Regions from separate parts of the Actinomadura sp. 1N219 genome, predicted to be linked through region 2. Evidence: riboswitches for the same ligand, from Rfam matches in the RefSeq annotation. Region 2 holds a riboswitch; the other holds the start of a gene.
What was found. A riboswitch is a leader RNA that binds a small molecule or an ion and turns the genes downstream of it on or off. The one in region 2 is predicted to bind cyclic di-AMP.

Region 1 (15,129 bases), on a different contig from region 2:
ATGACTTCTTCAGCTTCTTCGGCTTCTTCGCGGTGATCCACATGGCCGCCAGCACCAGCAGGCCGATGCCGATCAGCCAGCCTGCCAGGCCCTCGCTCACCGGGCCGATGCGGCCGAGGCCGTTGCCGCCCGGGTTCGGTTCCTCACGCGTCTGCACCAGGTAGGCGATGATCGCCTGCTTCTCCTTGGGCGTGAGCGTGGTGTCGTTGAACACCGGCATCGCCTGCGGGCCGGTCAGCATCGCCTCGTACATCTGGGTGGGCGTGACGTCGTCGCCCGACAGCGGCGGCGCGTACTTGCCGCCGGTCAGCGCGCCGCCCTGGCCGGTGAAGTTGTGGCACTGGGCGCAGTTGGTGCGGAACAGCTTGCCGCCGAGCGCGACGTCGCCGTCCTTCGGGTCGACGGCGGACGCGGGTGGGACCTCGGGGCCGCCGCCCAGCGACTGGACGTAGGCCCGCAGATCGCGCAGGTTCTTCTCGGCCTGCGCCTTCTGCTTCTCGGCGTGCTCGCGCTCCTTCGGGTCCTCGTAGTCGGTCTTGATCGAGGTGTCGAAGGCGGGGATCGGCCTCTTGCGCGGCACCTGGGCGCCGGGGTTCATCGCGGGCATGCGGCCCGTGCTGACCTGGAAGTCGACCGACGCGGCGCCCACGCCGATGAGGCTGGGGGCGAGCGGCTTGCCGTTGGCGTCCTTGGTGCCCTCGGCGTTCAGGCCGTGGCAGCTCGCGCAGTTCTTGTTGAACAGCTCCTGGCCGTTCTTGAGGTCCTGAGCGAGCTGGGCGCTGCTCTTCGCCTCGGCGCGCTCGGTCTGCGGCGAGAATCCGGCGTAGACGACGCCGATCGCCGCCAGGGCCGCCAGCACGACGGCGTAGCCCGCCCACGGGCGCCGTCGCCATGCGGTGATCCTTTTCACGGAAATCCCCGTTCGGGTCATGTCTTCTGGTGGGTCGGGTTCGTCTCGGCGGCGGTCACATGTCGAGCAGGTAGACGGCCGCGAACAGGCCGATCCACACCACGTCGACGAAGTGCCAGTAATAGGACACGACGATCGCGCTCGTCGCCTGCTCGTGCGTCCAGCGTTTCGCGGCGTAGGTGCGCCCGAGGATGAAGAGGAAGGCGATGAGGCCGCCGGTGACGTGCAGGCCGTGGAAGCCGGTCGCCAGGTAGAAGATCGAGCCGTAGGCCGAGGACGAGAAGGTCAGCCCGTCGTGGGTGACCAGGTTGTAGTACTCGTACCCCTGGCCCGCGATGAAGTAGGCGCCCATGAGGAACGACAGGACGTACCACTCGCGCAGGCCCCAGCTCCGGAAGTTCAGCAGGCTCCCGTCACGCCCGACCTTGCCCGCCTCGGCCTTGAACACGCCCATCTGGCAGGTCACGGATGACAGCACCAGGACGGTCGTGTTGACCGACGACAGCGGCAGGTCCAGCGGGGCGCCAGGCCACGCGTCTTCCCCGGACTGGCCGATCGTCACGGAGCGGATCGTGAAGAACATCGCGAACAGGGCCGCGAAGAACATCAGCTCGGACGACAGCCAGACGATCGTCCCCACGCTGACCAGATTGGGACGGTTCGCCCGTGCGTGAGGTGTTGTTTCAATCGCGGATGCTGTCACGGGCAGCATTATTGCGCCCCTGTCGCGTGGGTGACGCATGACCCCCCTTCTACGGTTCCCCGCGCGTGTCCCCGCCGGCCCGGACCGGGTACCCTTCACGTCCATGAGCACCGCCCCTGAGGGCCCGATGAAGGTCCTCGTCTACAGCGACGACGCGAACACCCGCGCGCAGATCCGGATGGCGATCGGGCGCCGCCCCGCCGCCGATCTCCCGAAGGTCGAGTTCGTCGAGATCGCCACCCAGCCCGCCGTGGTGGCGCGGCTCGACCAGGGCGACGTCGACGTCCTGGTGGTGGACGGCGAGGCGCAGCCCGCGGGCGGCCTCGGCGTGTGCCGGCAGGCCAAGGACGAGGTGTACGACTGCCCGCCCGTCCTCGCGATCATCGGCCGCCGCGACGACGGCTGGCTGGCGACCTGGTCCCGCGCCGACGCCGTGGTGAGCCTGCCGCTCGACCCGATGGCCGTCGCGAACGCGCTCGCCGGGCTGATGCGCAAGCGCCTCGGCGACCGCCTGCCCGCCCTGTAGACCGTCCCCCAAGGCCCTGTGAGACCTGAGACCCGGTAGGCGACATGGACGCGCGCACCACCTGGCCCGCACTGCTGAACGCCCTGCTCTCGGGCGACTCGCTGACCAGCGAGGAGACCGAGTGGGCCATGAACAGCATCATGGCGGGGGACGCCACCGACGTGCAGATCGCGGGCTTCGCGGTCGCGCTGCGCGCCAAGGGCGAGACGGTCGAGGAGGTCACCGGCCTCGCCGAGGGCATGATGGACAACGCCAGGCCCATCCACGTGCCCGGCCCCATCGCCGACCTCGTCGGGACGGGCGGCGACCGGGCCCACACCGTCAACGTGTCCACGATGGCCGCCGTGGTCGCGGCCGCGGCGGGCGTCCGGGTGGTCAAGCACGGCAACCGGGCCGCGTCGTCGTCCTGCGGCGCCGCCGACCTGCTGGAGCACCTCGGCGTCGCGATCGACCTGCCGCCCGAGGCCACCGCCCGGGTCGCCGAGGAGATCGGCATCACGTTCTGCTTCGCGCCGCTCTACCACCCGGCGCTGAAGCACGCGGCGCGGACGCGCAGCGAGCTCGGCACCCCGACGGTGTTCAACTTCCTCGGGCCGCTGACGAACCCGGCGCGTCCGGGCGCGCAGGCGGTCGGCGTGTTCCATCCGCGGATGGCGGGCGTCGTCGCGGGCGTGTTCGCCGCGCGCGGCTGCTCGTCGCTGGTGTTCCGCGGCGACGACGGCCTGGACGAGCTGACGACGACCGGCACCTCGACGGTGTGGGTCGTCCGCGACGGGGCGGCGACGGAGACCACGTTCGACCCGTCCGACCTGGGCATCCCGCCCGCCAAGCCGGAAGACCTGCGGGGCGCCGACGCCGCGTTCAACGGTCGGGTGGCGCGCGAGACGTTCGCCGGACGCCAGGGCCCGGTCCGTGACATGGTCCTGCTGAACGCCGCCGCGCTCATCACCGCCTACGACGGCACGCCCGCCCCCGCGGCCCTGACCGGGACGCTCCGCGGCGCCTACGAGCGCGCCGCGGCGGCCGTCGACTCCGGCGACGCGAACACGCTCCTCGACCGCTGGATCGAGACCTCAAGGGGCCTCCGCCAGTCGGTGGACTAGCCGGCCGCCGACCGCTGGACCCGGCCGCTGGACCAAGTCGGCGACTAGTCGGCGTCGGGGAGGCCGAGGGCGAAGGCCTGCTCCAGGTCGTGCTGGGAGTAGGTCCGGAACGCGATGTGCGTCTCGGTGCCGACGATGCCGGGGACCTTGTTGATGCGGCCCGGGATGACGTCGTTCAGCTCCTCGTGGCGGCGCACCCGGACCATCGCCATGAGGTCGTGGTCGCCGGTGATGGAGAAGACCTCGCTGACGCCGTCGAAGGCCGCGATCGTCTCGGCCACCTCGTGGATGCGCGCGACGTCGGCCTTGACGAACACGATCGCAGTGACCACTTCATCCTCCCCTGAGTCCGGACGGTCCGACCCTATCGGGACGGCTCCGGGCGCTCAGCCGCGGCTCAGGGCGGCGAGGCGGCGGGCCGGGCCCGCACGGCGCGCCAGGAGCGCGAACCCCACCCCGGCGACGAAGCCGTAGATGTGCGCGGCGTAGGCGACGTTGCTCTTGTCGTCGCCCAGCGACAGCCACTGCAGGACGAACCAGTACCCGAGCACCACCCACACCGGCAGCCGCATCACGATGACCGGCGGCACCCAGCTGACGACCCGGCCCCGCGGGTTGAGGATCACGTAGGCGCCCATCACGCCCGCGATGGCGCCGGAAGCCCCGACGAGCGGGACGGTGGAGTCGGGCGACGTCCACGCGTACCCGTAGACGGCCACGAGCCCGAAGAACAGGTAGCTGAGCAGGTAGCGCCATCGGCCGAGCCGGTCTTCGACGCCCATCCCGACGACGAACAGCGCGACCAGGTTGCTGAGCAGGTGCAGCGCGCCGGAGTGCAGGAACATCGAGGTGAACGCCGACGTCCAGGGGGCCTTGCCGAAGGTGGAGGGGCCGCATTCGTCGACGACGTCCGGCGGCAGCGGCTTCTGGTCGCCGGTGGTCAGCTCCTTGGGGACGGCGCCGTACTCGAAGGTGAAGTGCGCCGTCCTGCACTCGCGGACGTGGCCCTCGCCGTACCAGGTGGCGAAGTTCGACATCGGGGTGATCAGGAACACCACCACGTTGGCCGCGACGAGCAGGTACGTCACCCACGGGACGCGCCGCGCCGGCTGGCTGTCATAGAGGGGCAGGGCCACCCCGACACCTTAGTGGCGGCCGCGCCTGGGACGGGACGCCTCGGTCGCCCCCTCGTAGGACCTGTCGTAGGCGCGGTCGATCCACTCGCGCAGGCCCTCGGCGCCGTGCGCGGGGCACGTCCAGGCGCCGGCGACCTCGACGAGGCGGACGCCGGGCAGGTCGAGCCAGCGCAGGACGCACTCCATCTCCTCCGCCGTGGCGCCCGCGGACGGCGGCGCGCCGAGCGCGACTCCGCCGGGCGCCTCGCCGGAGGGCGGGAACACCGTCTCGGCGGTGGCGATGAGCGCGTCGACGTAGGGGCGCGGGGCGGCGCGCGGGGGAACGTTCCCTGCGGCGGCGAGCCGCCCGTAGCGGACCACCGACAGCTCCCAGCCGCCGTCGAACGCGGGACGGGCCGCGACCAGCTCGGGAAGGCGCGCGAACGCGGCGAGGCGCTGCCCGCGCGCGGCGGCGCGGACGAACGCGGCGATCCGGTCGCGCTGCGCGCCCGCCTCCTCGTAGCGCAGCTCGGACGCGAGCCGGTCGATGCGTACCTGCGCGGCGGCGACCACCGGACGCACGTCGCCCTCCATGACCGAGCGGGCCGTCCCGACGTGGACGGCGTAGGCGTCGGCGGACTCGCGGCCGTCGCAGGGCGCGCCGCAGCGTCCGATCTCGGCGAGCGCGCACGCGCGCGCCTTGCCGTGCTCGATGATCCGGAGCGTCAGCCGCTGGGTGCACTGGCGCAGCGGGACGGCCTCGTGCAGCGCCGCGCGTGCTTCTTCGGCCTGCCTGCGGGACGAGATCGGCCCGAGGTAGCGGGCCCCGTCGGCGCGGCACTCGCGGACGATCGACAGCCGCGGGAACGGCTCAACGGTCAGCTTCAGCCAGATCGCCCGCTCGGGGAACTTGGAGCGCCGGTTGTAGCGGGGCTTGTGCTCGGCGATCAGCCGCAGCTCGCGGACCTCGGCCTCCAGCCCGGTGGCGCACTCGATCGTCCGGACGCTCTCGGCGATGCCGACCATCTCCCGGACGCGCCACCGCGTCTCGGAGCCGGTGAAGTAGCTGCGCACGCGGGACCGCAGGTCGCCGCTCTTGCCGACGTACAGGACCTCGCCGGCGGCGTCCTCGAACAGGTAGACGCCGGGCGCGCTCGGGACGTCGTCGGCGAGGTGCCGCTTGCGGCGCTGCTCCGGCGTCGGCGCCTTGGCGAAGCTCCGCATCTCCTCCAGCGAGGTGACGTTGAACGACCCGAGCCGCTCGATCAGGCCGTGCAGGACCTCGACGGTGGCGCGGGCGTCGGCGAGGGCGCGGTGCGTCGGCTCGTTCGCCGTGCGGAAGAAGCGGGACAGGGTGCTGAGCTTGCAGTTGGGCACCTCGTCCTTCGACAGGACGCGGCGCGCGAGGTCGACGGTGTCGACGACGGGGAACGCGGGCCAGGCGTAGCCGTTCTCGGCGCACGCGGCCTTGAGGAAGCCGATGTCGAACCCGGCGTTGTGCGCGACGAGGACGCAGCCGCGTGCGAACTCCAGGAACGCGGGCAGCACCGACTCGATCTTCGGCGCGGCCGTCACCATCGCGGTGGTGATCCCGGTCAGGGCGGTGATGAACGGCGGGACGGGCCCGCCGGGGTCGACGAGCGTGCCGAGCTCGCCGAGCTCCTCTCCCCCGCGCACCTTCACCGCGCCGATCTCGGTGATGGCCGAGTCGGCGGCCGAGCCGCCCGTCGTCTCCAGGTCGACCACCACGAAGGTCACCCCGGACAGCGGTGTGCCGAGGTCGTCCAGGGTTCCCTGGACGCCGGCCGTCTGGACACTGCCCGTCTGAACACCGTGCGCAGCCGTCATGTGCGCGACCGTAGAGGACCCCACCGACAGAAGCCGGGCCCGCTAGGGTTGAGGGGCGCCGGCACGTCCCGCCGGTCGGGGACGGCGGGGACGGTTCGGGGAGCCGGGCGCGATCCGTCCGAGCCTGCGTTCGCCCTGGTTAAGGCGTGGACTGCTCGGGAAGACACAGCCCACCGGCGGCGCAGCCCGGAAGGAGCGGGATCATCGACAGCGGCCCCGAAGCGACCCCCGGCGGCGAGCAGTCCGCGGCGAAGGCGCGCCCCGCCGAGGCCGGCTGCGCCGGCGCCCGCACCGGGCCGCACCGGGAGGGCGAGGCGCACGGGGAGAAGCTGGGCAGGCCGCTGCCGGAGGCCGTGCGGCAGGCGGTCGTGGAGGCCGCCGCCGAGGTGATCGGGGGCCTGCCGCTGGACGACGTCCCACCGCCGCTGCGCCGGTTCGCGCGGTTCGAGCGCCGCAAGCGCGCCAAGCTCGCCGGGCAGCACATCGCCGCGGCCCTGGAGAAGGACGACGCCTTCCGGCGGCGCGTCGCCGAGCCGCTGCGGGACGGGCAGGCCGACCTCGTCGAGGCGGTCGAGGGCCGGGACGTCCCGCCCGCCGCCGACCCGGTCCGCGTCGCAGTGCTGGCCTACCTGCTGCGCCCCGAGGGCTGGACGGAGCTGGTCGAATCCGCCCGCGCGGAGCTGGAACGCTCCGCCACCGCCTCGGAGGAGGAGGCGGCCGAGCGGCGCGTCGCGGCGCTGAAGGCGGAGCTGGCCGCCGCCCGCACCGCCCGCGCCGCGGAGGTGGACCGGCTGCGCGCCGAGCTGCGCGACAGCAAGGCCGAGGTCGCGGATCTGCGCCGCAAGCTGCACGAGGCGCGCACCCGGTTCCGGGCGGCGGAGGAACGCGCGGGCGCGGCCGCGCGCGAGGCGGAGCGGGCGCTCGCCGAGGCGCGGGAGTCGACCGCCGCGTCCGAGAAGGAGCTGCGCAAGCTGCGCGCCCGCGCCGCCCAGGCCGAGGCCGCCGCGGAGGCCGCCAAGCGGGCCGCGCGCGAGGGCCGCAACGTCGAGGACGTCCGGCTGCGGATGCTGCTCGACACGCTCGTGGACGCGGCGCAGGGCGTCCGGCGGGAGCTGGCGCTGCCGTCCACGATCGAGCGTCCCGCGGACGCGGTCGGCGGGCTGGAGCCCGACCGGCAGGCGCACCGCGCGCTCCCGGGACGGGCGCTGTCCGACAGCGACCCGCAGCTGCTCGACAGGCTGCTGACGCTGCCGCGCGTGCACCTCGTCGTGGACGGCTACAACGTGACCAAGACCGGGTACGGGGAGCTGCCGCTGTCGGACCAGCGCACCCGGCTGCTGTCGGGGCTCGGCGGGCTCGCCGCGCAGACCCGCGCCGAGGTGACGTGCGTGTTCGACGGCGCGGAGCTGGACGCGCCGGTCGCCATCGCGGCGCCGCGCGGCGTCCGGGTGCTGTTCAGCCGCCCGGGGCAGACCGCGGACGAGCTGATCGGCGAGCTGGTGCGGGCGGAGCCGCAGGGCCGCGCGGTCGTGGTGGTGTCGTCGGACCGCGAGGTGGCCGACGCGGCGCGGCGCGCGAACGCCCGGCCGTGCCCGTCGACGCTCCTGCTCCGGCGACTCGGCAGGTCATGAGGCGGCCAGGCCATAAGGCGGCCATAAGGTCCCGATAAGGGAAGTTTCGCACTCAGTGAGGTCGAAGTAACAGAAGGTGGACAATGTCCAACGATGTCGATCAAAGAGTGACGTATCGGTTGTGACGGTTGTTGACCCTCGCTAATGTCGTCCGCTGACGTCGTGGACGAGAGGGGCGAAACCGACCGTGGCCAAAGAACTCATCGGGGCACCGGAGCAGCGGCGTGACCGTAGAGGCGGCTCGGCGAACAGCGGCATCTCCCGTCGCCTGGCGGCTTTGACCTGCCTGACCGTGACCGCCTCCCTCGCGTCTCCCCTGGTGGCGCCCGCAAGCGCCGATCCCAGACCGACCAGGGCGCAGGCGCAGAAGAAGCTGACCCAGCTCAACGAGGAGATGGACAAGAAGGTCGAGCAGTACAACCAGCTCAACGAGAAGCTCAAGATCGCCAAGAAGAAGCTCGACGCCGCGTCGAAGGCGAGCAAGCAGGAGGAGGCGACCTTCGAGCAGCAGCGCTCCAAGATCGCCCAGATGGCCGCGGACGCGTACAAGAACGGCGAGTCGACCGACGTCACCGGCTTCGTCGGCAGCGGCGACCCGCAGGCCGTCCTCGACCAGGCGGCGGTCTTCTCGCACCTGTCGCAGGAGCGCAGCTCCCAGCTCACCCAGTTCCTGGCCACCGCGCAGCGGCTGCGCCGCGAGCAGGCCGTGTCCAAGGCCGCCTACGACGAGGTGAAGGCCAAGACCGACGAGCTGAAGAAGCAGAAGAAGGAGCTGGACGCGAAGGTCGGGAAGCAGGAGGCGCTGGTCCGGCGGCTCGGCGGCGGCACGTCGTCCGGCGGGGGTGTCGGCGGCACCTACAACGGCCCCGCCAGCGGCCCGGCCCGCGAGGCGCTCAACTTCGCCTACGCGCAGAAGGGCAAGCCGTACTCGTACGGCGCCGAGGGCCCCGGCTCCTACGACTGCTCGGGCCTGACCATGAAGGCGTGGGCGGCGGCGGGCGTCAACATCACCCGCACCACCAACTCCCAGTACGCCGCCACGAAGCGGGTGGCCAAGAGCAACCTGCAGCCCGGCGACCTGGTGTTCTTCAGCGGGCTCGGCCACGTCGGCCTGTACGTGGGCGGCGGCCAGATGATCCACGCCCCCAGCACGGGCAAGACCGTCCAGGTCGTGAACATCACCTCGGGCTACTACCTGAGCAACTACTACGGCGCCGGGCGTCCCTGACGCCCCGCCCGTCCGGCGCCCGCACGCGGCCGGACGGACCGCCTTCGGCAACGGACCAGGCTTTGACCTGGTCCGTTGTTGATTTTGTGGGGGTTTGCCTTCTGTTGGGGCTTTGGTACCTTGTACCACTCACGGCGCCGTCCAGACGCCGTGTCCCCGCGGCGCTCACCAAGCGCCACGGCCCACGCGGCACGTTCATCGGCCGCGTGCCGGCGGCGCGAGCCACGCGCCGTCTCCCCCCGGCGGCGCGCTCCACGCGTCGTCCCGCGGTGCCGCGACGGCGCCGCGACGGTCTCACGCAGACCTCGCCCGACCCCGCCCACCGTGCGCACGCCCGCAGCGTGCATGGCGCTGAGAGCGCTGCCACGGCGATCCCGGAGGTCAGGCCGCCGGACGGTCCCCGGTGACGGGCCGCCGTCCGCACACAACATCACGCGCCGCTCTTTCGCACGCGGGAGACAGGTCCCGCGCACGGGCCCCATATCGCCCCCAGGATCGCAGCGGCAGCGCCGAATCCGCCGACGCGCGGAACCGGGGACCCATAACGCCGGAGTCCAGGGACCGTCCCTGGACGGGCAATGTCCGGCGCCCGGGGTGAATCGGCGCGCCTCTCCCGGACGACCCGGTGAGAGTCCGCCGTAGGGCCACTTCCTCGCCCGAACCCGTCAGCTAACCCGGTAGGCGTCTGGAAGAACGAAGGAGTGAAACCGCAGCGTTACCTGGGCGTGGTCGCCCCAGTGCGGCCACGCCCGCATAACCTCTGCGCTCCGCGCCGGCGTTTCCGCTCGCCGGAGTATCCCCCCAACCGACCGGCGCGCCCGCCCCCGGGCCGCCACCGCCGAGTCCGCGGACCGCCCTGCAAAGCGCGGCGGGACGCGAAGCCGGGGACCCACCTGTCCTCTCGGGGTGAATCGGCCTGCCCGCGTGCGGGCCGTAGGGCGGCTTCCACGCCCGAACCCGTCAGCTAACCCGGTAGGCGGCATGGAAGTCGAGGAGATCCCCCCGTGCCAGGCATCCACCGCAAGAAGACCCCGGGCAGGCACCGCAAGCCGAGCGCCCGGACCATCACATGGCGGACGACCGGCGGCGTCGTCGTCGGCGCCGCCGTCCTCGGCACCGCCGCGGCCACCGCGCAGGCGTCGGTCCTGCCGTTCGGCTCGCCGCCCGCCACGAACGCGTCCTCCGAGCTGGCGACCGCCGGGAAGGACGCGCGCGGAACCGCGTCCAAGGACCGCAAGAAGGACGAGCTCAAACGCAAGAGCCCCAACGCCGCCAAGGGCAAGGGCGACGCCGTGAAGCGCGGCGGCGCGCCCGCGAAACCGTCCGGTGCGCCATCCGAGGAGTCGCGGCCCACCGCCGCTGAGGCCATCAAGCTCGCCAGGTCGCAGGTGGGGATCGAGGAGGACGGCGGCGGCGAGACCAAGTTCCAGAAGTGGTACATGGGCACGTCCCGCGCCCAGGAGACGCTCGCCCGCGACGGCGGCTCCCTCGGCGGCTACAGCGACGCGAACTGGTGCGACATGTTCATCTCCTGGATCGGCGAGCAGATCGGCTTCACCGACCAGATCGGCAGCGACGCCTGGACCGTCGCCCACGCCCGCTGGTTCCAGGCCAACGGCCGCTGGGGCACCGAGCCGAGGCCGGGCGCGATCGTCTTCTACGCGTGGGACGGCGGCAAGTCCAGCGGCGACATCCGGCACGTCGGCATGGTGATCAAGAAGGTGGACGACGGCACGATCGAGGCCGTCGAGGGCAACACCGGCAACGCCGTCCAGGTCAAGGAGCGCTCGACCAGCGACATCGTCGGCTACGGATACCCCGACTACAAGTCGTGACGTCCGTCTCCCCACTCCTGTGGGCTGCATAGGATCGCGCGCATGAAAGACGGCTCCGGCGAAGGCGACGCGCACGGACGCGCCCTCACGCGGCGCGGGGCGCTCGCTCTCGGCGCGGGCGGGGCCGGGGCGCTGCTCGCCGGAGTCACGGGGCTGCTCGCCGCGCGTTCCGGCGACGACGCGGCGCCGCGCCCCCGCGAGACCAGGGCGGCTGGCCGGTTCGACGCCGGCGACGCAGAGACCGTCCTCGGCAACCGCGCGCGGGCCGTCCGGTCCGGCGACCGGACGGCCTTCCTCGCGACGGTCGGCTCCGCGCCCGCCGCGTTCCAGGACGCCCAGTCCCGCCTCTACGCCAACCTCCGCAGGCTCCCGCTGGCCGGATGGCGCGAACAGGTCGTCACCACCCAGGCCGTGGACGGCGAGGACGGCGTCACCGTCGTCCGCGTCAAAGTGCGCTACAAGCTGCGCGGTTTCGACCGCGGCGACGTGGTCCGCACCCAGTACCTGGCCCTGGCGCAGCGCTCCGGCGCCTGGACGATCGTCGGCGACGGCTCGTCCCACGGCTTCCATGACGACGCCGAGATCTGGGACGGTGGCCCCCTGTCGGTGGTGAAGGGCCACGCGAGCCTGGTCATCGGGGACGCCCCCGGCCTCGGCGAGATCGCGCGACGCCTGGACGAAGCCGTGCCGGTCGTCAGCGACGTCGTCGGCGCGGGATGGGCGCGGCGGGCCGTCGCGCTGGTGCCCGCCGACGCGGGCCTGGCGTCCACGCTCGCCGGCTCGGGCACGGGGCCGGGCCTCGGTGAGATCGCCGCGGTCGCGACCGCCGTCCCGTCCGCGGGCCCGGCCCGGGGCGCCGACCGCGTCGTCATCTCCCCCGGCACCTTCGGCCGCCTCAACGAGATCGGGCGCGACGTCGTCCTCGCCCACGAGCTGACGCACGTCGCCACCGGCGCCGCCCACGACCGCACCACGCCGGAGTGGCTCATCGAGGGCTTCGCCGACTACGTCGGCTACCGCGGGTCGGCGATCGGCGTCCGGGCGGCGGCGGGCGAGCTGCGCCGGGAGGTCGCGGCGGGACGGGTCCCGTCCGCGCTGCCCGCCGCCTCCGCGTTCGCCGGCGGCTCGCCGCGCCTCTCGCAGTCCTACCAGGAGGCCTGGCTGGCCTGCCGGATGATCGCCGACCGGTACGGTGAGGCGACGCTCGTGCGGCTCTACCGGACCGCCGGGCGCGTCCCTGAGGCGGCCGCGCTGCGCGACGTGCTGCGCCTCACCCGGGACGGCTTCACCGCCCAATGGCGCGACTACGTGAAGAGGGAGCTGAGATGAGCGCGGAGGCGGACGAGGGACGGGCCGAGCCCGCGACCGCCCGGATCGAGGAGGCCGGCGGCATGCGGACGCCGCGGATCGCCGCCGCCGTGGCCGCCGCGGTTCTCTTCGCCGCCGTCGCGGTCGTCCTCGCCCTGACGACGCCCTGGAACCCGCTGCCCGGCGCCGTCCCCGGCGGACGCGTGGAGCCCGATCCGGCGCTCGACTACTCCCCGTCCGAGATCGCCCGGTCCAAGGCGTTCGACTCGGCCCTCAACCCGCCCGCCTACGCGGGCCTCGTCGTCGGACTCGTCCTGGTCTTCGCGCTGGGCTTCACGCCGCTCGGCGCGCGGTTCATCGGCTGGGTCACCGCCCGCGCCCGCCGCCGTTTCCTCCGGATCATCGTCGCGATCGTCGCGCTGACGACGCTGCTGCGCGTCGCCGGGCTCCCGTTCGACATCTGGAGCGAGTCGGTGCTCCGCCGGTACGGTCTGTCGACGCAGACCTGGCCGGCGTGGCTCGTGGACCAGCTCAAGTCCCTCGCCGTCACCTGGGTCATCTACACGATCGCCCTGCTGCTCCTCTATGCGGTCGTGCGCCGCTTCCCGCGCTACTGGTGGACGGGCGCCGCCGCCGGAGGCTTCCTGCTCGTCGTGCTGGTGTCGTTCATCTACCCGATCGCCGTCGAGCCGGTGTTCAACAAGTTCCATTCGCTTCAGCAGGGGCCGCTGCGCACCGACCTGCTCGCGATGGCCGAGCGGGACGGCGTGCCCGTCGAGGACGTGCTCGTCGCGGACGCGTCCCGCCGGACGACGTCGCTGAACGCCTACGTGTCCGGGTTCGGGTCCACGCGCCGCATCGTCCTTTACGACACGCTGCTGAAGTCGCCGCCCGCCCGGGTGAAGTCGATCGTCGCGCACGAGCTGGGCCACGCCAAGCGCGACGACGTCCTGTACGGGACGCTCGTGGGCGCGCTCGGCATCGCCGGGGCCATGTGCCTGCTGTACCTCCTGACGACCTCCCCGCGCCTCCTGCGCCGCGCGGGAGTCGCCTCCACCGGCCCCCCACGGCGGGAGACCGGGGCGGCGGACCCGCGGTCCGTCGCGCTCGTCCTCGCGCTGGTGGCGGCCGGGACGCAGCTCGGCGCCCCGGTCCAGAACCTCGTCAGCCGCCGCATCGAGGCCCGCGCGGACGCGCACGCGCTGAACCTCACCCGCGACCCGTCGACGTTCGTGTCGATGCAGCACGAGCTGTCGGTGCGCAACATCTCCGACCTGGACCCCGACGGCATGGAGTACCTGCTCTGGCTGACGCACCCGTCAGGCCCCGACCGGATCGCCATGGCGCGCACCTGGGCGCGCATGCACCACGTCCCAGAGCCGCCGCCGCTGCGCTAGCCCCCCAGCGAGGGTCAGTCCCCGCCGGCGCGCGGCTTTTCGGGCGGCTGCGCGCCCTGCTGCTGCGCGGAGAGCGTCGCGGCGTCCGCGCGCGGCGCCGTCGTCACCGACCTTTGCAGCGCGCTGCCCTTCACCCAGTCGTTCCAGTTCATCTGCCAGTAGCCCCAGCCGTTGTCCGGTTCGAGTTCCCGGTCCGACCCGGTCACCGTCACGACGTCGCCGCGCTGCGCCAGTCCGTAGAACCACTTCGCGTTGGACGGGCTGATGTTGATGCAGCCGTGGCTGACGTTCGCGCTGCCCTGGCTGCCCACCGACCACGGCGCGCTGTGGACGTACTCGCCGCTCTCGGAGATGCGCACGGACTTGTAGACGGTGAGGCTGTAGCCGCCGGGGCTTCCGGGGCTGACCCCCATCCAGTCGGACGTCATGACGGTGGGGTCTTCCTTGGCCATCGTCAGGTGGACGCCGTTGGTGGTGGTGTACTTCTCCGACCCGCCCTTGCCCATGCTGGTCGGAATGGTGCGGGCCTTCTTCCCGTTGACCTTCACCACCATCTTGTGGCTGTCCTCGCCGGCCGTGGAGATGTGCGAGTCGCCCACCTTGAAGTCGACGGCGTAGTTCTTGCCGCCGTACACGTCCCCGCCGGTGCGCACACCGCTGAGGTGGGCCTGGAACGTCACCTTGGTCTGGGCGGGCCAGTACTGCTTCGTCCGGAAGACGACCTCCTTGTCACTGAACCAGTGCCAGGCGCCTTCCACGGTCTTGTCGGCCCGCACCTCCAGCGCCTGCTCGACCGCCTTCCTGTCCTGCACCGCGCGGTCGAACTGCATGATGATGGGGATGCCGACGCCGACGGTCTCCTTGTCGTACGGCGCCTCGATCGTCATCTTGTTCGTCTTCGTGACCTTGGCGGTGGTGAAGCGGCTGCCGACCGTCTCGGTCCTGCCGTCCTCGCCGACCGCCGTCGCGCCGACCGTGTACGTCGCGCCCGGCTCGAGCGTCCAGCGCGACCTCCACCGCGTCCGGTCGGCGTTCAGGTCGCCCTCGACCCGGCCGCCGCCCGACGACACGGTCACGTTCGCCACGGTGCCCCTGTACGCCTGGACGGTGATGGGGCTGTCCGGCCTGAGCTGCCCCCCGCCGCCCGCCGGCGACACCGTGAGCTCCACCGCGTCCTTGCCGTCCGCCTCGCCGCCGCCCGTGCACGCCGCGGCGCCCGCGACCATGCCGGCGCCGATGAGCACGGCCGCCGTCCGCCGTCCCCGGTCTCCCGGTCCTGAGCCACCCACCCGCATGTGGTCCCCCCGGTCGTCCTACTGGGCGATCGGTCCGCCTCCCCAGCCACGTCGCTGGAACGGCGCCCAGTATGTGAAAGGGCCGGTACCCGAAAAAATCGGACACCGGCCCCACATGGGGTTCTTTTACTGATCAGTGAATATCTTTCATCCGGCCCCTCACGAAACCGGACACACGCGGGCCAACCGCAGATGAAAGTGATCAGTGGGCGAAATGGCCCCGGTAGTAC
Region 2 (15,129 bases):
CGCGCGCGAGTACGGCGGCTCCTCCTCCGGCTCCCTGCTCTACAGGCTCGGGTGAACAAGTATTAAGGGCCGTCAGACCGGTCGGTCTGACGGCCCTTTTCGGCCGGTTCATGGTCAGGACTTGTTGTAGGTCCGCTTGGCCCAGAGGTAGGACGCGACGCCGATGCCGGCGCACCAGGCGATGGCGATGACGGCGTTGTTGTCGATCGGGGTGCCGAGCATGAGGCCGCGGACGGTCTGCATGATCGGGGTGAAGGGCTGGTACTCGGCGAACCAGCGCAGGGCGGTGGGCATGGAGTCGGTGGGGACGAAGCCGCTGCCCAGGAAGGGCAGGAAGACCAGGGGCATCGGGGCGTTGCTCGCGGCCTCGGGCGTCGGGGACTTCAGGCCGAGCGCGACCGACAGCCAGGTGATGGCGACGACGAACAGGGTGAGCAGCCCGGCGGCGGCCAGCCACTCGACGGCCGTCGCGTTGGGGCGGAAGCCCATCGCCAGCGCGACGCCGACGACGACGGCCATGCTGAGCAGCTGCTGGACGACGCTGGCGACGACGTGCCCGGTCAGGACCGAGGCCCGGGAGATCCGCATGGTCCGGAACCGGGCGATGATCCCCTCGGTCATGTCGGTGGCGACCATGACGGCGGTTCCGGTCGCGGCCGTGGTCGCGGCCATCAGCAGGATGCCGGGGACGACGTAGTTCACATAGGTGCCGCGGTCGCCGCCGATGCCCGCGCCGAGGGTGCTGCCGAAGACGTAGACGAACAGGAACAGGAAGATCACGGGCATGGCGACCAGCTGCACGGTCATGGACGGGTAGCGGACCAGCCGCTTGAGCTGGCGCCGGACCATGGTGGAGGAGTCGCGGGCGTCGAGGGCGAGGGTGTTGGCGCTCATCGGGGGGTCTCCGTGTTCTGGTCGGCGGCGGTGTTCTGGCCGGTGAGGGTGAGGAAGACGTCGTCGAGGTCGGGGGTGTGGACGCCGAGGTCGGCGGGTTCGACGCCCGCCGCGTCCAGCCGGGCGAGCAGGTCGCGCAGTGCCGCGACGCCGCCGTCGGACGGGACCTGCAGCGTGAGCCGGTCGTCGTCGGACGGGTCCAGGAAGCCCTGGCCGAGGGCGGCGAGCGCGGTCTTGAGCGCGTCGTCGTCGGTGAACCGGAGGGAGACGTGGCCGCCGGGGATGAGCCGCTTGAGCTCGTCGGCGGTGCCTTCGGCGATCAGCCGTCCGTGGTCGAGGAGGGCGATGTGGTCGGCGAGCTGGTCGGCCTCCTCCAGGTACTGGGTGGTGAGGAAGATCGTGGTGCCGGCGGCGACGAGGTCGCGGACGATGCCCCACATGGTGCGGCGGCTGCGCGGGTCGAGTCCGGTGGTGGGCTCGTCCAGGAAGATCAGGCGGGGGTCGCCGACCAGCGTCATCGCGAGGTCGAGCCGCCGCTGCATCCCGCCGGAGTAGGTGCCGGCCGGCTTGCGGGCCGCGTCGACCAGGTCGAAGCGCTCCAGCAACTCGGCGGCCTTGCGCTTGCCCGCCCGCCGGGGCAGGTGCTTGAGGTCGGCCATGAGGAGCAGGTTCTCCTCGCCGGTGAGCAGCTTGTCGACGGCCGAGTACTGCCCGGTGACACCGATCGCGCCGCGCACGTCGTCGGCCTGGCGGTTCAGGTCGTGTCCCGCGACCCGGACCTCGCCGCCGTCGGCGCCGATCAGGGTGGACAGGATCTGGACGGTGGTCGTCTTGCCGGCGCCGTTGGGCCCCAGCAGCGAGAAGATCGTTCCTTCGGGGACGGCCAGGTCGATGCCGTCGAGCACGACCTTGTCGCCGTCCTTGCCGGGATAGGACTTGCGCAGCCCGGTCGCCGCGATGGCCAGGTTCGTCATGGTTCTGCTCCTTCAGAGGCTGCGGGCGGTGATGTCGCCGTGGGAGGTGGTGGCGCGGATGTCGAGGTCGTTGGCGCCGTCGTTCTTGAGGGCGTTGCTGACGCGTCCGTGGAAGGTGCCGGCGTCCAGGGCGGCCGAGACGCCCGCGGCGGCGGCGACCGAGATGTCGCCGGACTGGGTGCGCAGGACGATCGTCCCGCCCGTGGCCTCGGCGATCTGGATGTCGCCCCGCTGGGTGCTGATGTCCGCGGGGCCGTCCAGGCGGCCGATCTCGACGTCGCCGTCCATCGCGGTGAGGCGGACGCCCGCGGCCTCGTCGATCTTGATGTTGCGGTAGGCGCCGGCGAAGGCGACCTCGCCGAGGCGGCCGACGGTCCGGAGCTCGGCGCCGGACGTGGTCGCCTCGCCCCGGGAGCCGGCGGGCAGCTTGACCGTCACCGCGACGGCCCCGGACGGGCCGAAGGGTCCGCTCCCGGGCGGCGTCGTGATCCGCAGGACGCCGTCGCCGTAGTGGACCGCGGTCTGCTCCGCCGCCTTCACGTCGCGGCCCTTGGCGGCGTTCGCGGGCCGGACCTCGACCGCGGTGTCGGCCCGGTCCGCGGCGATGATCTCGACGCGTCCGGCGGGGATGTCCACGACGGCGGAGATCGGGGCCGGGGTGGGGAAGGTCTGCATCGTGCTCTCCTTTGCGTTCACTGTTTCTGACATTCGAAACGCTACGTTGCTTTCCAAATCTCTGCAACAAGTACGTTGCACTGGAGCAGCATCTACGCAGGTGAAAGCAGATAAATCATTGCAACGGTCTTCGCGAGTAATGCAACGACTGATGCTCACACATTGCAATGAAGGGAGGTCAACGCTATGGTGGGACGGGTCGCACACCGCCACGAGGACCATCGAGGAGATCGCGAATGCCCGGAGGCAGGCTCACCCAGCAGGACCGGAGGCAGATCGCGCTGGGGCTGGCCGACAACCTCCCCTACGCGGAGATCGCCCGCCGCCTCGACCGTCCGACCTCGACGATCACGCGCGAGGTGATGCGCAACGGGGGCCCGGTCGGGTACCGCGCCGACCTGGCCCACCGCACCACCGAACAGCGCGCCCACCGGCGGCGGCAGGCCGCCCCCCGCGGGGTGGAGGCGGAGCCGCAGCCCTACGGGCGCGACGCCGAGGCCGTGCGCGAGGCCGCGGAGAAGCTGACCACCGTCCTCATGGTCGGGGGGTTGCCCAAGATGATGGCCCGGGTGCTGGCCTGCCTGTACACCACCGACTCGGGCAGCCTCACCGCGTCCGAACTCGCGCAGCGGCTGCAGGTGAGCCCGGCCTCCATCTCCAAGGCGATCACGTACCTGGAGGGCCTGGAGCTCGTCCGCCGGCAGCGGGACGAACGCCGCCGCGAGCGCTACGTCGTCGACGACGACCTGTGGTACCAGTCGATGATCCGCAGCGTCCGCTCCAACGAGGAGTTCGCGCAGGCCGCGCGCCAGGGCGTCGCGGCCCTCCGGCCCGGCACCCCGGCCGCCGCCCGCCTTGAGAACGCCGCCCGCTTTCTCGACTTCGTCGGCGAGAGCCTCCTCCGCGCCGCCGAGCAGGCCCGCGACGTCCTCTACACCCCCACCGAGACCACCTCGGAAGCCACCGCCGAACCACCTCCCGCCCCCCAATAGCCAGCCGCCCACGCTTCGCCGCCGCTCAGGCGTCGTGGCTCAGGGGTCGTGGCTCAGGCGTCGCGGAGGAGGTTCGCGATCTCGGTCTGGCCCTTGCGCTCGGCGTGCCGCAGCGGCGTCACGCCCTCGCGGTCGGCGAGGGCGGGGTCGGCGCCCGCTTCGAGGAGGAGGGCGACGACCCGCTGGTGGTCCGCGCCGCCGTCGCCGAGGATGACCGCCTCCAGCAGCGCGGTCCAGCCGAGGTCGTTGACGTGGTCGACCTTGACGGACGTCGTCCGCAGCACCTCCCGCACGTACGCGGCGTGCCCGCGCTCGGCGGCCGGGATCAGGGACGTCCCGCCGAACCGGTTCACCACCGTGTAGTCGGGCTTCGCCGGGATCAGGATCCGGGCCATCTCGACGCTGCCGGTGACTCCGGTCACGAGCCAGGCGCTGTCCTTGGTGTCGTCCTGGGCGTCCGGGTCCGCGCCCGCCTTGACCAGGACCTTCGCGGCTTCGACGTGGTCGCCGCGTGCCGCGAGGAGCAGCGGGGTGCGGCCCTGACCGTCCCGCACGGACGGGACGGCCCCGGCGGCGAGCGCGGCCTTTACCGCCGTCGCGTCACCCCGTCCGGCGGCGTCCAGCAGATCCTTCCCCGCGCGGGATGTGCCGGCCGGGGCCGCCGGCGCCGACGCCGAACCGGACGGTGAGCCGGACGCCTTGGGCGGCGGGCCGGAGCCGCAGGCCGTCGCCACCGCCAGGCCCACGAGAAGGACGGCGGCCGCCGCACCCCGTCCGCCCCCGAGACCGTTCATGCTCTCCTCCTCGCCGATGGCCGTCGGATTCGCTCAGCCGAGCTGCCCCTGGACGGCGCGCAGCCCGGCCTGCGCGATGCTCTCGTCGATGTCGCCCTGCGGTGCGCCGCCGACGCCGATCCCCGCGATCGGCGAGCCGCCGGAGGCGACCGGGACCCCGCCCGCGAGGAACAGCGTGCCCGGGATGTCGCGGACGGTGGGCCCGTTGCCGGTCGCCCCGCCGGTGAGCCTGGACGTCGGCTGCCCGAACGACACCGCCGTGAACGCCTTGCGCTTGGCCGACTCCACGGTCTGCGGCCCGGCGCCGTCGCCCTTGACCAGGACGCGCAGGTCACCGGAGCGGTCCACGATCGCCACCGCGACGCGCTGCTTCTGCTTGGCGGCCTCCTTCTGCGCGGCGTCCGCGATGGCGGTCGCGGCGGCGGTGTTCAACGTCCGGACCTCCTGGACGGCCTGCGGCGCACGCCCCGCGGCCGAGGCGTCCGGGGCGGCGGACGCGGTGCCTGCCGAGAAGGCGACCGCCCCCGCGACCACGGCGAGCCCGGCCGCCGTCCCTGCGACCGTGCGAACCCGGATCCTCGGCCTGCGCTGCATGTCGTTCATCGTGTTCCTTCCCTGGTGATCGCCGATGTCTTCAAGCCTCGCGGGGGACGCGGCCCGCGCCATCGCGGGAGCGGTTGAGCCGGGCGAATCCATCGATGGACGGCCGGATCAACCGATCGGGCGATGCGCGGCGCGCCGGTGCGAGGAAGGCTTGCGCCGATGCGGTGAGGGGAGACAGCAGACGTGACCAGGACCGAAGGCCGGATCCGCCTGGCGATGCACGCGGGGTTCTTCCTGCTGCTCGCCGCGTCGGCGTCCCGCCTGGTGGTCAGGCACGGGCTGGACGGTTCGACCCCGGCGCTGCTCGCGCTGTGCGGGGTGCTCGGCGTCGGCTACGCGGTGGGCGTCGTCCTGTGGGACGTGCTCGGCCGCCGCGGCCGCCTCGCCTGGCTGGCCGCCGTGGTCGTGTGCTGGCTGGCCCTGGTGATCGCCGCCCCGAGCTTCGCCTGGTGCGCGGTGCCGCTGTTCTTCGTCGCGCTGCGGCTGCTGTCGCCGCGCGCCGCGCTCGCCGCCGTCGTGGTGCTCACCGGCGCGGTGATCTTCGCGGGCGTCTACCTGGCGGACCGGGTGGACCCGAGCCTGGTGCTCGCCCCCATCGCGGTCGCCGCGATGGCGGCCGTCATCTTCCTGGAGCTGCAGCGACTGATCGACGAGCTGGTCCGCACCCGCGGCGAGCTGGCGGACACGCAGCGCGCGGCCGGGGTGCTGGAGGAGCGCGAACGGCTGTCCCGCGAGATCCACGACACGCTCGCGCAGGGCCTGACCAGCATGGGGATCCTGCTCCAGGCGGCCGACCGGCAGTGGGACGCGGCGCCGGACGATGCCCGCCGCCATCTGCGGCAGGCCGCCGACGCCGCCGCGGCGAACCTCGACGAGGCGCGCCATTTCGTCCGGGCGCTGGCCCCTCCCGCGCTGGCGTCCGGGTCCCTGCCCGCGGCGCTCGCGGACCTGGCGGGCGAGGAGGCCGAGGGCCCGCGGGTACGGTTCCGGACGGAGGGGGACGAGTTCCCGGTGGACGCCGACGCACAGGCGGCGCTGCTCCGCGTCGCGCAGGCCGCCGTCGCCAACGCGCGCGAGCACGCCGCCGCGGCCACGGTGATGATCACGCTGACCTATCTCGACGACGCCGTGTCCCTGGACGTGGCCGACGACGGCTCCGGCTTCGACCCCGGGACCGCCACGTCCGCCCAAGGACGCGGGTACGGGCTCCGCGCCATGCAAGACCGGCTGGCCGAGGTCGGCGGCTCCCTCGCGGTCGAGAGCGCCCAGGGGTCCGGGACCGTCGTCGCCGCCACGGTCCCCCGGGAGACGGCGCCCGCGCCGGGGCCGGAGGACGGGAGGTGACCGTGGTACGCGTGACGATCGTGGACGACCATCCCGTCGTCCGGGCCGGGCTGCGCGCCCTGCTCGGCGGCGAGCCGGACATCGAGGTGGTCGCCGAGGCGGTGGACGGCGAGGACGCGGTCCGGCGGGTCGGGCTCGTCCCGACCGACCTCGTCCTGATGGACCTGCAGCTCGGCGAGGGCATCGACGGCGTCGAGGCCACCCGGCGGATCCTCGCGCTGCCGGACCCGCCGCGCGTCCTCGTCCTCACCACCTACGACTCCGACGCCGACATCTCCCGCGCGGTCGCGGCCGGCGCGGCCGGCTATCTGCTCAAGGCCGGCCCGCCGGACGAGCTGTTCCGCGGCATCCGCTCGGCCGCGCGCGGCGAGACGGCGCTGTCGCCGCGCGTCGCCACCCGCCTGATGGACCGGATGCGCGAGCCCGCCCCCGCGCTCAGCCCCCGGGAGATCGAGATCCTCGAACTGCTCGCCGAGGGCCTGTCCAACCAGCGGATCGCGCGGCGCCTGTTCATCAGCGAGGCCACCGTGAAGACCCATCTGGTGCACATCTTCGCCAAGCTCGGCGTCGACACCCGCACGGCCGCCGTCACCGCGGCCGTCGAGCGCCGCCTCATCCGCCTCCCCGGCTGACCCGGTCAGTCGCGTCCCCCGGCTGACCCGGCCGACCGCCTCGACGGCTGACCCGATCAACCGCCTCGACGGCTGACCCGGTCGACCGGCTCGACGGCGATGGTGACGCGGAGGCCGAGGACGTCCGCGACGCGTTCCAGCGCCGGCAGCGGCGGCAGCCGGGAGCCGGACTCCAGCCGGGAGATCACCGGCTGCTTCAGCCCGGTCAGCTCGGCCAGCCCGGCCTGCGTGAGCCCGAGGGCGCGGCGGCGGACGCGGATCGCCGCCCCGATCGTCTCGTCCACGGAACACCTCCTTCCACCTCACACGGTCGCCGCGCACCGCCCGCGTCCCATCGGCCGATCGTCGCGAAAGGACGCGCCGTCCGGCCGACCCCCGCATCAACCCATCGGTTGATGCCGCAGACCCGGCGCATGAGAACGGCGGCCCGCGAACCCCGTGCACGCCACGGAAAGCAGGCCGTCGGCCGCTCGCCTTACGCATAATTTATTTGCCATTCTGATTTGCCGCCGCTCATTTCCTGTGTTTAGTCTCCGCTGCACCGGTCGAAATCCGGCCGGACGCCGAATCCCCGAAAAGGGGAGCCGGGGACCCAGGTTCGTTAGGGGTGAATCCGCTGGACGCCAGCGGTAGGGCCGTCTCCTGGCCCGAACCCGTCAGCTAACCCGGCAGGCGAAAAAGGAGAGGTGGACGCCGGTGCGAACGGGCATCCAGAAAACGATCAGAACGCGCGGCCGCCGGAGAACGCTGCTGGTGGGCACGGTGGTCGCCGCCGGGGTGATCACACCCCTGGCCGTCACCGCCGGGACCGCGGACGCGCCCGAGACCAAGACCCCGGCCAGGACCGCCGCCGCGCCGGTGATCGAGAAGGCGCCCGCGGCCGAGGCGCCGCCCGCGGCCAAGTCCCGCCCCTACGGGGTGGACGTCTCGCACCACGACCGCGGCTTCGACTGGAGCCAGCGGAAGCTCGGCTTCGGCATCGCCAAGGCCACCGAGGGCACCGAGCACAAGGACACGACCTTCATCCGCAACTGGACGCAGATCAAGCAGAACGGCCTGGTCAGGGGCGCCTACCACTACGGGCGTCCGGAGAACGATCCCGTCCGGGAGGCCGACCACTACCTCCGGGTGGTGACGTCCGCCGGGCTGCAGAAGGGCGACCTGCTCATCCTCGACCTGGAGACCACCGACGGCCGCTCGACAGACCAGGTGAACGACTGGGCCAAGCGCTGGCTGGAACGCGTCCAGCAAAAGACCGGCGTCAAGCCGTTCTTCTACAGTTCGCGTTCATTCGCGGAGGAGCACGGCAAGGGCCTTGGCGAATATCCGCTGTGGGTCGCGCATTACGGAAGGGCCCCTGGCAAGGTAAGCGCGCCTTCGCCGTGGAAGCAGTGGGCCATTCACCAGTACGCGTCCACCGACCATGACCACAACGTGGCCCGCCTGTCGGGAGACCAGCTCCGCCGGCTCGGCTACAACGCCGCCTGAGCCTCTGAGGATGGACGCGGGCGGGGCTCGACTCACCGGACCAGTGGGCGCCTTCCCCGGGGTAGAGCCCCGCCGTCCTCCTCTTCGGCGGCCGTTGTCTGGAGGAGGCGGTAGCGGCCCGGCGGTTCGCCGTACTCGCGGCGGAACGCCTTGGCGAACGCGAAGTCCGAGGCGTAGCCGACCCGGTCCGCGACGGAGCGCAGCGGCAGGTCGGTGGTGCGCAGCAGCCGTGCCGCGCTGGTCATCCGCCACCAGGTCAAGTAGGACAGCGGCGGGGTTCCGGCGAGTTCGGCGAACCGGCGCGCGAACGCCGCGCGGGACAGCTGCGCCAGATCGGCCAGGGACTGGACGGTCCACGGCCGTTCCGGCTCGTGGTGGATGCCGCGCAGCGCCGCCGCGACGGCCGGATCCCGGAGCGCCGCCGTCCAGCCGGTCGCCTCGCCGGAGGGCCGGTCGTCGAACCAGGCGCGCAGCGTGTAGAGGAGCAGGATGTCCAGCAGGGCGGGCAGCGCCGCGCCGAAACCCGGCCGCTGCCCCGCGCCGAGTTCCCGTTCGAGCAGCTCGACCGCGCCGCGCAGGGACGGGTGCCCGCCGCCTCGCGCCGGGATGTGCACGACGTCCGGAAGCTCGGCGAGCAGCGGATGGGACCGTGACCGGTCGAGCAGATAAGCGCCGCAGAGCATGTCCGCGCGCCTGCCGTCCATGCACGGGTCGGTGCCGTCGCTCAGGACGTCCTGGAGCGGGAAGCGCGCGGCGGTCAACGATCTGTGCGGGACGTCGGCGACGCCATGGCTCATTCCGCGCGGCAGGAGCACCACGTCCCCGGTGTCGAGGACGACGGGCGTCCCGCCGGAGGGGATCAGCCAGCACGAGCCTCGCAGGATCATGTGGAGGCCCGCGCCCGGAAACGCGGGGAAACGGAGGCCGAACGGCGCCTCCAGGACGGTGCGGGACGAGTAGGGCCGCCCGAGCCGGACGCTGGCGATCGCGTCGCTCAGCACGTCCAGCGACCCCGGCCCCGGCCCCGGCGACGGCGACGGCGACGGAGACGGGGGCGCCCCGCTGAGGGACGCCCCCATGCCGGTCCGGTCTAGAGAAATGTGCATGGATGTGAGACAGGTGAGCGGCCGGAATCGTGACCGGAATCCGGGGTCTTCGGTCAGGTCGTACCGGACACGTGATGGCTGCAATCCAGGATCGTCCGCGGGTTCCAGATACCGGTGCAGACCTGCAGGTCGACCTTCAGCCCTTCGGGGAAGTCGAGGTACGAGGTATGTGAGGTACCGCTTCCGTTGAGGGCCCACGACTGGTAGAGCCTGCCGTTGACTCCGAGAAAGGCAACCACGGCCTTGCCGTCGGGGTAGCCGTCATAGGCCGTCAGGTTGTCGCCGTTCGTCCAGAATCGCGCCGAGCCGACCTGGTGGTCGTAGTTGTCCCAGATGTGGGTCACGGCGTCGGCCATCGCGGTGCCCATGGACGCCCCGAGCATCACGGTGGCGGCGGCCGCCACGGTCGCCGCCCGGCGTGCTGACTTCCAGCGCATCAAGCTCCTCCAGAATTCAGATGATCTTCCAGGTCACGGTAGGAGCGGGGCGTGCGGGCCTGCCATGTCCGAGAATCCACCCGCCATGTCCATCCGTCTCAACAGCCCCGGCGGCGTACTGCGATTTGAGTAGTCGGGTGTCAGCAGGCGCACGACGACGGGGACCGGGCGGAGGGACGAGGGTTGGGGGGAACCGATCCCGATGTGGAGGCCCTGTCCCGTGGCTCTGTTTCTCTACCGCCTAGGTCGCCTCGCCGCCCGGCTGCGCTGGTGGGTCGTCGTGGCGTGGGTGGCCGTCCTGTGCGGGGTGGGCTTCGCGTCGACGACCGCGTCCGCGCTGCCGGAGGACTCCGGGGCCATGCCCGGCATCGAGGCGAGCGACGCGCTGAACCTCATGGAGCAGCGGTTCCCGGGCGGCGCGGAGAACGCGACCGCACGGATCGTGTTCGTCGCGGACGACGGGCAGCGCGTCACCGATGCCGGCAACCGCGCGATCATCGACCGGCTGGTCGGCGAGGCGTCGAAGGGCGACCAGGTCGCCGCCGCGGTCGGGCCGTTCATGTCGAAGGCGGTGAGCAAGGACGGCTCCACCGCGTATGCGACCGTCCAGTACACGGCGTCGAAGAACGACCTCTCCGACGCCGCCAAGCAGGATCTGCGGGCGGCCGTCGGCAAGGCCCGGTCGGCGGGGCTGACGGTGGAGGTCGGCGGCCCGGTGCTGGCCGACAAGCCCAAGGTCGGTGGGCCGAGCGAGGTCGTCGGCGTCGGGCTCGCCGCGCTGGTGCTGCTGATCACGTTCGGTTCGCTGGTGGCCGCCGGGCTGCCGCTGCTGACCGCGATCCTCGGCGTCGGCATCAGCATGCTGGCGATCCTCACGGTCGGCGAGGGCTTCGGGCTGTCCACCACCAGCAGCACTCTGGCGATCATGCTCGGGCTCGCGGTCGGCATCGACTACGCCCTGTTCGTCGTGTCCCGCTATCGCGAGGAACGGGGCAAGGGGCATCCGGCCGACGAGGCCGCGGGCCTGGCCGTTGGGACGGCGGGCTCGGCGGTGGTCGTCGCCGGGCTGACCGTGGTGATCACGCTGGCCGGGCTCACGCTGGTCGGCATCCCGACGGCGGCGCGGATGGGCCTGAGCGCCGCCGGGGCGGTCGTGGTCGCCGTGCTCATCGCGTTGACCCTGGTACCCGCGCTCCTCGCCTTCTGCCCGGACGCCGTGCTCGCCCGCCGGGTGCGGCGTCCGAAAGTCCCGGCTGACCCGGCCGGGGCGGAGGAGGCGCCGGACAACGCGGGGACGCGGTGGGCACGGTTCGTCCGGCGGCGTCCGGTGGTGGTGCTGGTCGCCTCGGTCGCCTGCCTGGTGGTGCTCGCCGTCCCCGTGGCGAGCCTGCGGCTGGGCATGCCGGGCGACGAGGCCAAGTCCACCGAGACGACCGAGCGCCGCGCCTACGACGCGCTCGCCGAGGGCTTCGGGCCCGGCTTCAACGGCCCGTTGACGATCATCGTGGACGCCCGCGGCGCGGCCGATCCGCGGACGGCGGTGAAGACCATCGCGGGCCGGATCCGCGCGACGCCCGGAGTGGTGGCCGTGTCCCCGCCCCGGTTCAACCCGGCGCGGGACACCGCGCTGTTCACCGCGACGCCGTCCACCGCTCCCACGAGTGAGGAGACCAAGGACCTCGTCGGGCACATCCGGGACGGACGGTCCGCGACGCAGGCCGGCACCGGGGCGGCGTTCCTGGTCAGCGGGACCACGGCGGTGGACATCGACGTCGCGCAGAAGGTGCCGGGCGCGCTCATCCCGTATCTCGGGGTCGTGCTCGGCCTGGCCTTCCTGCTCCTTCTGGTGATCTTCCGTTCGCTGCTCGTGCCGCTCAAGGCCGTGTTCGGCTTCCTGCTGTCCGTCCTCGCCTCGCTCGGCGCGGTCGTCGCCGTGTTCCAGTGGGGCTGGGCCGCCGACCTGATCGGCCTCCAGCAGACCGGCCCGATCATCAGCATGATGCCGATCGTGCTGGTCGGCATCATCTTCGGACTGGCCATGGACTACGAGGTGTTCCTGGTCTCCCGGATGCGGGAGGCGCACACCCACGGCGAGTCCGCCGGGGACGCGGTCGTCACCGGCTTCCGGCACAGCGCCCGGGTCGTGGTCGCCGCCGCGCTGATCATGATGGCGGTGTTCGCCGGGTTCGTCGGCGCCGACCTGGCCATGATCAAGATGATCGGGTTCAGCCTGACGGCCGCCGTCCTCTTCGACGCCTTCGTCGTCCGCATGGCCCTCGTGCCGGCCTTCCTCGCCCTGCTCGGTGAGCGGGCGTGGTCGCTGCCGCGCTGGCTGGACCGGCTGCTGCCGCGCCTCGATCTCGAAGGCGAGGCCCTCACACGTCGGCACCACGGTATCGCTGCCCCCGTAGGTACCGTGGTGCCGACCGCCGGTCGACGGACGGGATGACGCCGCGACGCCCCGGAGCGTGCCATGACGATCAGCTGGCGCCACTACGCCAAGGACCACCCCGGCATCGTCGACGCGGCGATCACCCTCCTGATGATCTGCGCCGCGTCCGGCCCGGCGATGCTCAACAGCGACCTGTCCGACACCGACGCGCTGAGCTGGCGGTCGGCCGTCCCGCTGACGGTGGTCGGCGCGCTGGCGCTGCTGTGGCGGCGCAGCCATCCCCGCACCGTGGTCGTGCTCACGGTCGTCGGCGCGAGCGCGGCGGGCGGGTTCGGTTACCTCATCACGCCGGTGCTCCTCGCCCCGGTCATGGTCGCGCTCTACGAACTGGCCGTACGGGTGCCCGGGACGACGACCCGCGTGTACTACGCGGCGGCCACGGCGGCGGTCGCCGTGTCGGCCCTGGTCGGGGACGAGTACGGCTATCCGTGGCCGCTGGCCGTCCTGAACCCCGTCCTGTTCCTCCTGCTGCCGGTCGCGCTGGCCGAGTACACCCGCCTCCGGCACGACTACCTGGCCGCCGTTACGGCACGCGCGGAGTACGCCGAGCGGCACCGCGAGGAGGTGGCCCGCCAGCGCGTCACCGAGGAGCGCGCACGCATCGCCCGGGAACTGCACGACGTCGTCGCGCACCACATGTCCCTGGCCAACGCCCAGGCGGGGGCGGCCGCCTACCTGGCACGCGGCCATCATGACGATCTGGTCCAGAAGATCCTCGCCGACCTGACCGGCACGACGTCCGCCGCGTTGCGCGAGCTCAAGGCCACCGTCGGCCTCCTGCGGCAGCCCGACGACACGAACTCCCCGCTCGAACCGACCCCCGGGCTGGCGCGGCTGCCGGAGCTCACCGCCGCGTTCGCCTCCGCCGGGCTGGACGTCGACGTCACCGTCGAAGGAGAGGAGCGGCAGCTTTCACCGGGCGTGGACCTGACGGCGTTCCGCATCCTGCAAGAGGCCCTCACCAACGTCACCAAGCACGCCACCACTGGCAACGCCTCCGTCCGGCTCGCCTACGGCGAGGACCGGCTGACCATCACCGTCACCAACGCCGCCGGGCCCACGACGCCGGCCCCCAAGAGCCCGGACGACGGCTTCGGTATCGTCGGCATGCGGGAGCGCGCCCGGTCCGCCGGCGGCCGGTTCCACGCCGGGCCCCTCCCCGAAGGCGGGTTCACCGTCGTCGCCGAACTGCCGATCCGGCTCTGACCTCCGATCGAGAGCGACCGTGACCATCCGCATCCTCCTCGCCGACGATCAGGAGCTGCTGCGCGCGACCTTCCGGATGCTCATCGAGGCCAACCCGGACATGGAGGTGGTCGGCGAGGCCGCCGACGGCGACGAGGCGGTCGAGCTGACCCGCGCCCACAACCCCACGCTCGTCCTCATGGACATCCGGATGCCCCGCACCAACGGCCTCGACGCCACGACCGCCATCTGCGCCGATCCGGAATTGTCCGCCACCCGCGTCCTCATCCTCACGACCTTCGAGACCGATGAATACGTGGCCAGGGCGCTACGCGCGGGCGCCAGCGGGTTCCTCGGCAAGGACGTCTCCGCGGACGCGCTGCTCGACGGCATCCGCACCATCGCGGCCGGCGACGCGCTCCTGTCGCCCACGGCCACCCGCGCGCTGATCACCCGGTTCCTCGCCACCGCGGAACCCGACGTGCCCGCCGAGGACGTCGCGCGGCTGGACGCCCTCACCGCACGGGAACGCGAGGTCATGGTGCTGGCGGCCGAGGGCAGGTCCAACGCGGAGATCGCCCGCGAGCTGGTCATCAGCCCGCTGACCGCGCGCACCCACGTCCAGCGCGCCATGACCAAGCTGCAAGCCCGGGACCGCGCGCAGCTGGTCGTGATCGCCTACCAGACCGGGCTCGTCCGGCCCCGGCCGTCGTCCGCGTACTGACGGCCGTCAGGTGGCGGCCGTCAGGTGGCGGCCCGCGCTTCGGCGAGGGCGTCGATGTGGCCGGTCGTGTGCGTCGCCGAACGGAACTCGGGGGAGTCGATCAGCTCGTCGAGGAACCCGGCCGTGGTGTGGACGCCGTCGCCCCGCGCCGACGTCTCGCCCAGGGCGCGGCGCATGCGGGCGATCGCGGTGTCCCGGTCGGGCGCCCAGGAAATGATCTTGGCGATCATCGAGTCGTACTCGGGGGCGATCAGGTATCCGGGGTGGGCGTGCGTGTCGACCCGGACGAACGGGCCCGCGGGCAGGCTCAGCTCGGTGAGGACGCCGGGCGTCGGGGCGAACTGGCGGCGCGGGTCCTCGGCGTTGATGCGGCACTCGATCGCCGTCCCGTTCAGGACGACGTCCCGCTGGGTCAGGCGCAGCCGCTCGCCCGCCGCGACGCGGATCTGCTCCGCGACGAGGTCGATGCCGGTGACCATCTCCGTCACCGGATGCTCGACCTGGATCCGGCAGTTGACCTCCATGAAGTAGAACTCGCTCGCCTCCCCGGCGCTTTCCACGAGGAACTCGAACGTGCCCGCGCCCTCGTAGCCGGCGGCGCGCGCGCCCGTGACGGCGGCGTCCCGGATCCGGGCGACGAGGCCGTCCGGCAGCGCGGGCGCCGGGGACTCCTCGACGAGCTTCTGGTGGCGGCGCTGCAGGCTGCAGTCCCGCTCCCCGAGGTGCAGGACGTTCCCGTGCCGGTCGGCCAGGACCTGGACCTCGACGTGGCGGGCGCGGGTGAGGTAGCGCTCCGCGTAGACCCTCGGGTCGCCGAACAGCGTGGCGG

Region 1: another riboswitch for cyclic di-AMP. It lies ahead of ACH35V_RS09395 (CHAP domain-containing protein); the one in region 2 lies ahead of ACH35V_RS30095 (glycoside hydrolase family 25 protein).

The regions. Positions count from the first base shown of each region.
Region 1 is NZ_JBIRAY010000002.1:126,588-141,716, forward strand. Features, by position in the region: gene ACH35V_RS09345 (Rieske 2Fe-2S domain-containing protein) at 1-2, opposite strand, end outside; gene ACH35V_RS09350 (c-type cytochrome) at 1-910, opposite strand, end outside; gene ACH35V_RS09355 (heme-copper oxidase subunit III) at 966-1,622, opposite strand; gene ACH35V_RS09360 (hypothetical protein) at 1,717-2,139, shown strand; gene trpD (anthranilate phosphoribosyltransferase) at 2,184-3,242, shown strand; gene ACH35V_RS09370 (Lrp/AsnC family transcriptional regulator) at 3,287-3,574, opposite strand; gene ACH35V_RS09375 (rhomboid family intramembrane serine protease) at 3,629-4,378, opposite strand; gene ACH35V_RS09380 (DEDD exonuclease domain-containing protein) at 4,388-6,205, opposite strand; gene ACH35V_RS09385 (NYN domain-containing protein) at 6,352-7,836, shown strand; gene ACH35V_RS09390 (NlpC/P60 family protein) at 8,156-9,064, shown strand; cyclic di-AMP (ydaO/yuaA leader) riboswitch at 9,562-9,763, shown strand; cyclic di-AMP (ydaO/yuaA leader) riboswitch at 9,921-10,059, shown strand; gene ACH35V_RS09395 (CHAP domain-containing protein) at 10,069-10,899, shown strand; gene ACH35V_RS09400 (hypothetical protein) at 10,942-12,228, shown strand; gene ACH35V_RS09405 (M48 family metallopeptidase) at 12,225-13,604, shown strand; gene ACH35V_RS09410 (Ig-like domain-containing protein) at 13,619-14,848, opposite strand; gene ACH35V_RS09415 (cytochrome c oxidase subunit 4) at 15,102-15,129, opposite strand, start outside.
Region 2 is NZ_JBIRAY010000011.1:198,406-213,534, reverse strand. Features, by position in the region: gene ACH35V_RS30145 (glycosyltransferase family 39 protein) at 1-55, shown strand, start outside; gene ACH35V_RS30140 (ABC transporter permease) at 115-894, opposite strand; gene ACH35V_RS30135 (ATP-binding cassette domain-containing protein) at 891-1,868, opposite strand; gene ACH35V_RS30130 (DUF4097 family beta strand repeat-containing protein) at 1,881-2,543, opposite strand; gene ACH35V_RS30125 (helix-turn-helix domain-containing protein) at 2,780-3,535, shown strand; gene ACH35V_RS30120 (ankyrin repeat domain-containing protein) at 3,589-4,329, opposite strand; gene ACH35V_RS30115 (heme-binding protein) at 4,363-4,932, opposite strand; gene ACH35V_RS30110 (sensor histidine kinase) at 5,116-6,276, shown strand; gene ACH35V_RS30105 (response regulator) at 6,279-6,908, shown strand; gene ACH35V_RS30100 (helix-turn-helix transcriptional regulator) at 6,965-7,192, opposite strand; cyclic di-AMP (ydaO/yuaA leader) riboswitch at 7,460-7,599, shown strand; gene ACH35V_RS30095 (glycoside hydrolase family 25 protein) at 7,605-8,396, shown strand; gene ACH35V_RS30090 (AraC family transcriptional regulator) at 8,429-9,475, opposite strand; gene ACH35V_RS30085 (hypothetical protein) at 9,556-9,939, opposite strand; gene ACH35V_RS30080 (MMPL family transporter) at 10,160-12,388, shown strand; gene ACH35V_RS30075 (sensor histidine kinase) at 12,413-13,597, shown strand; gene ACH35V_RS30070 (response regulator) at 13,617-14,300, shown strand; gene ACH35V_RS30065 (acetyl/propionyl/methylcrotonyl-CoA carboxylase subunit alpha) at 14,321-15,129, opposite strand, start outside.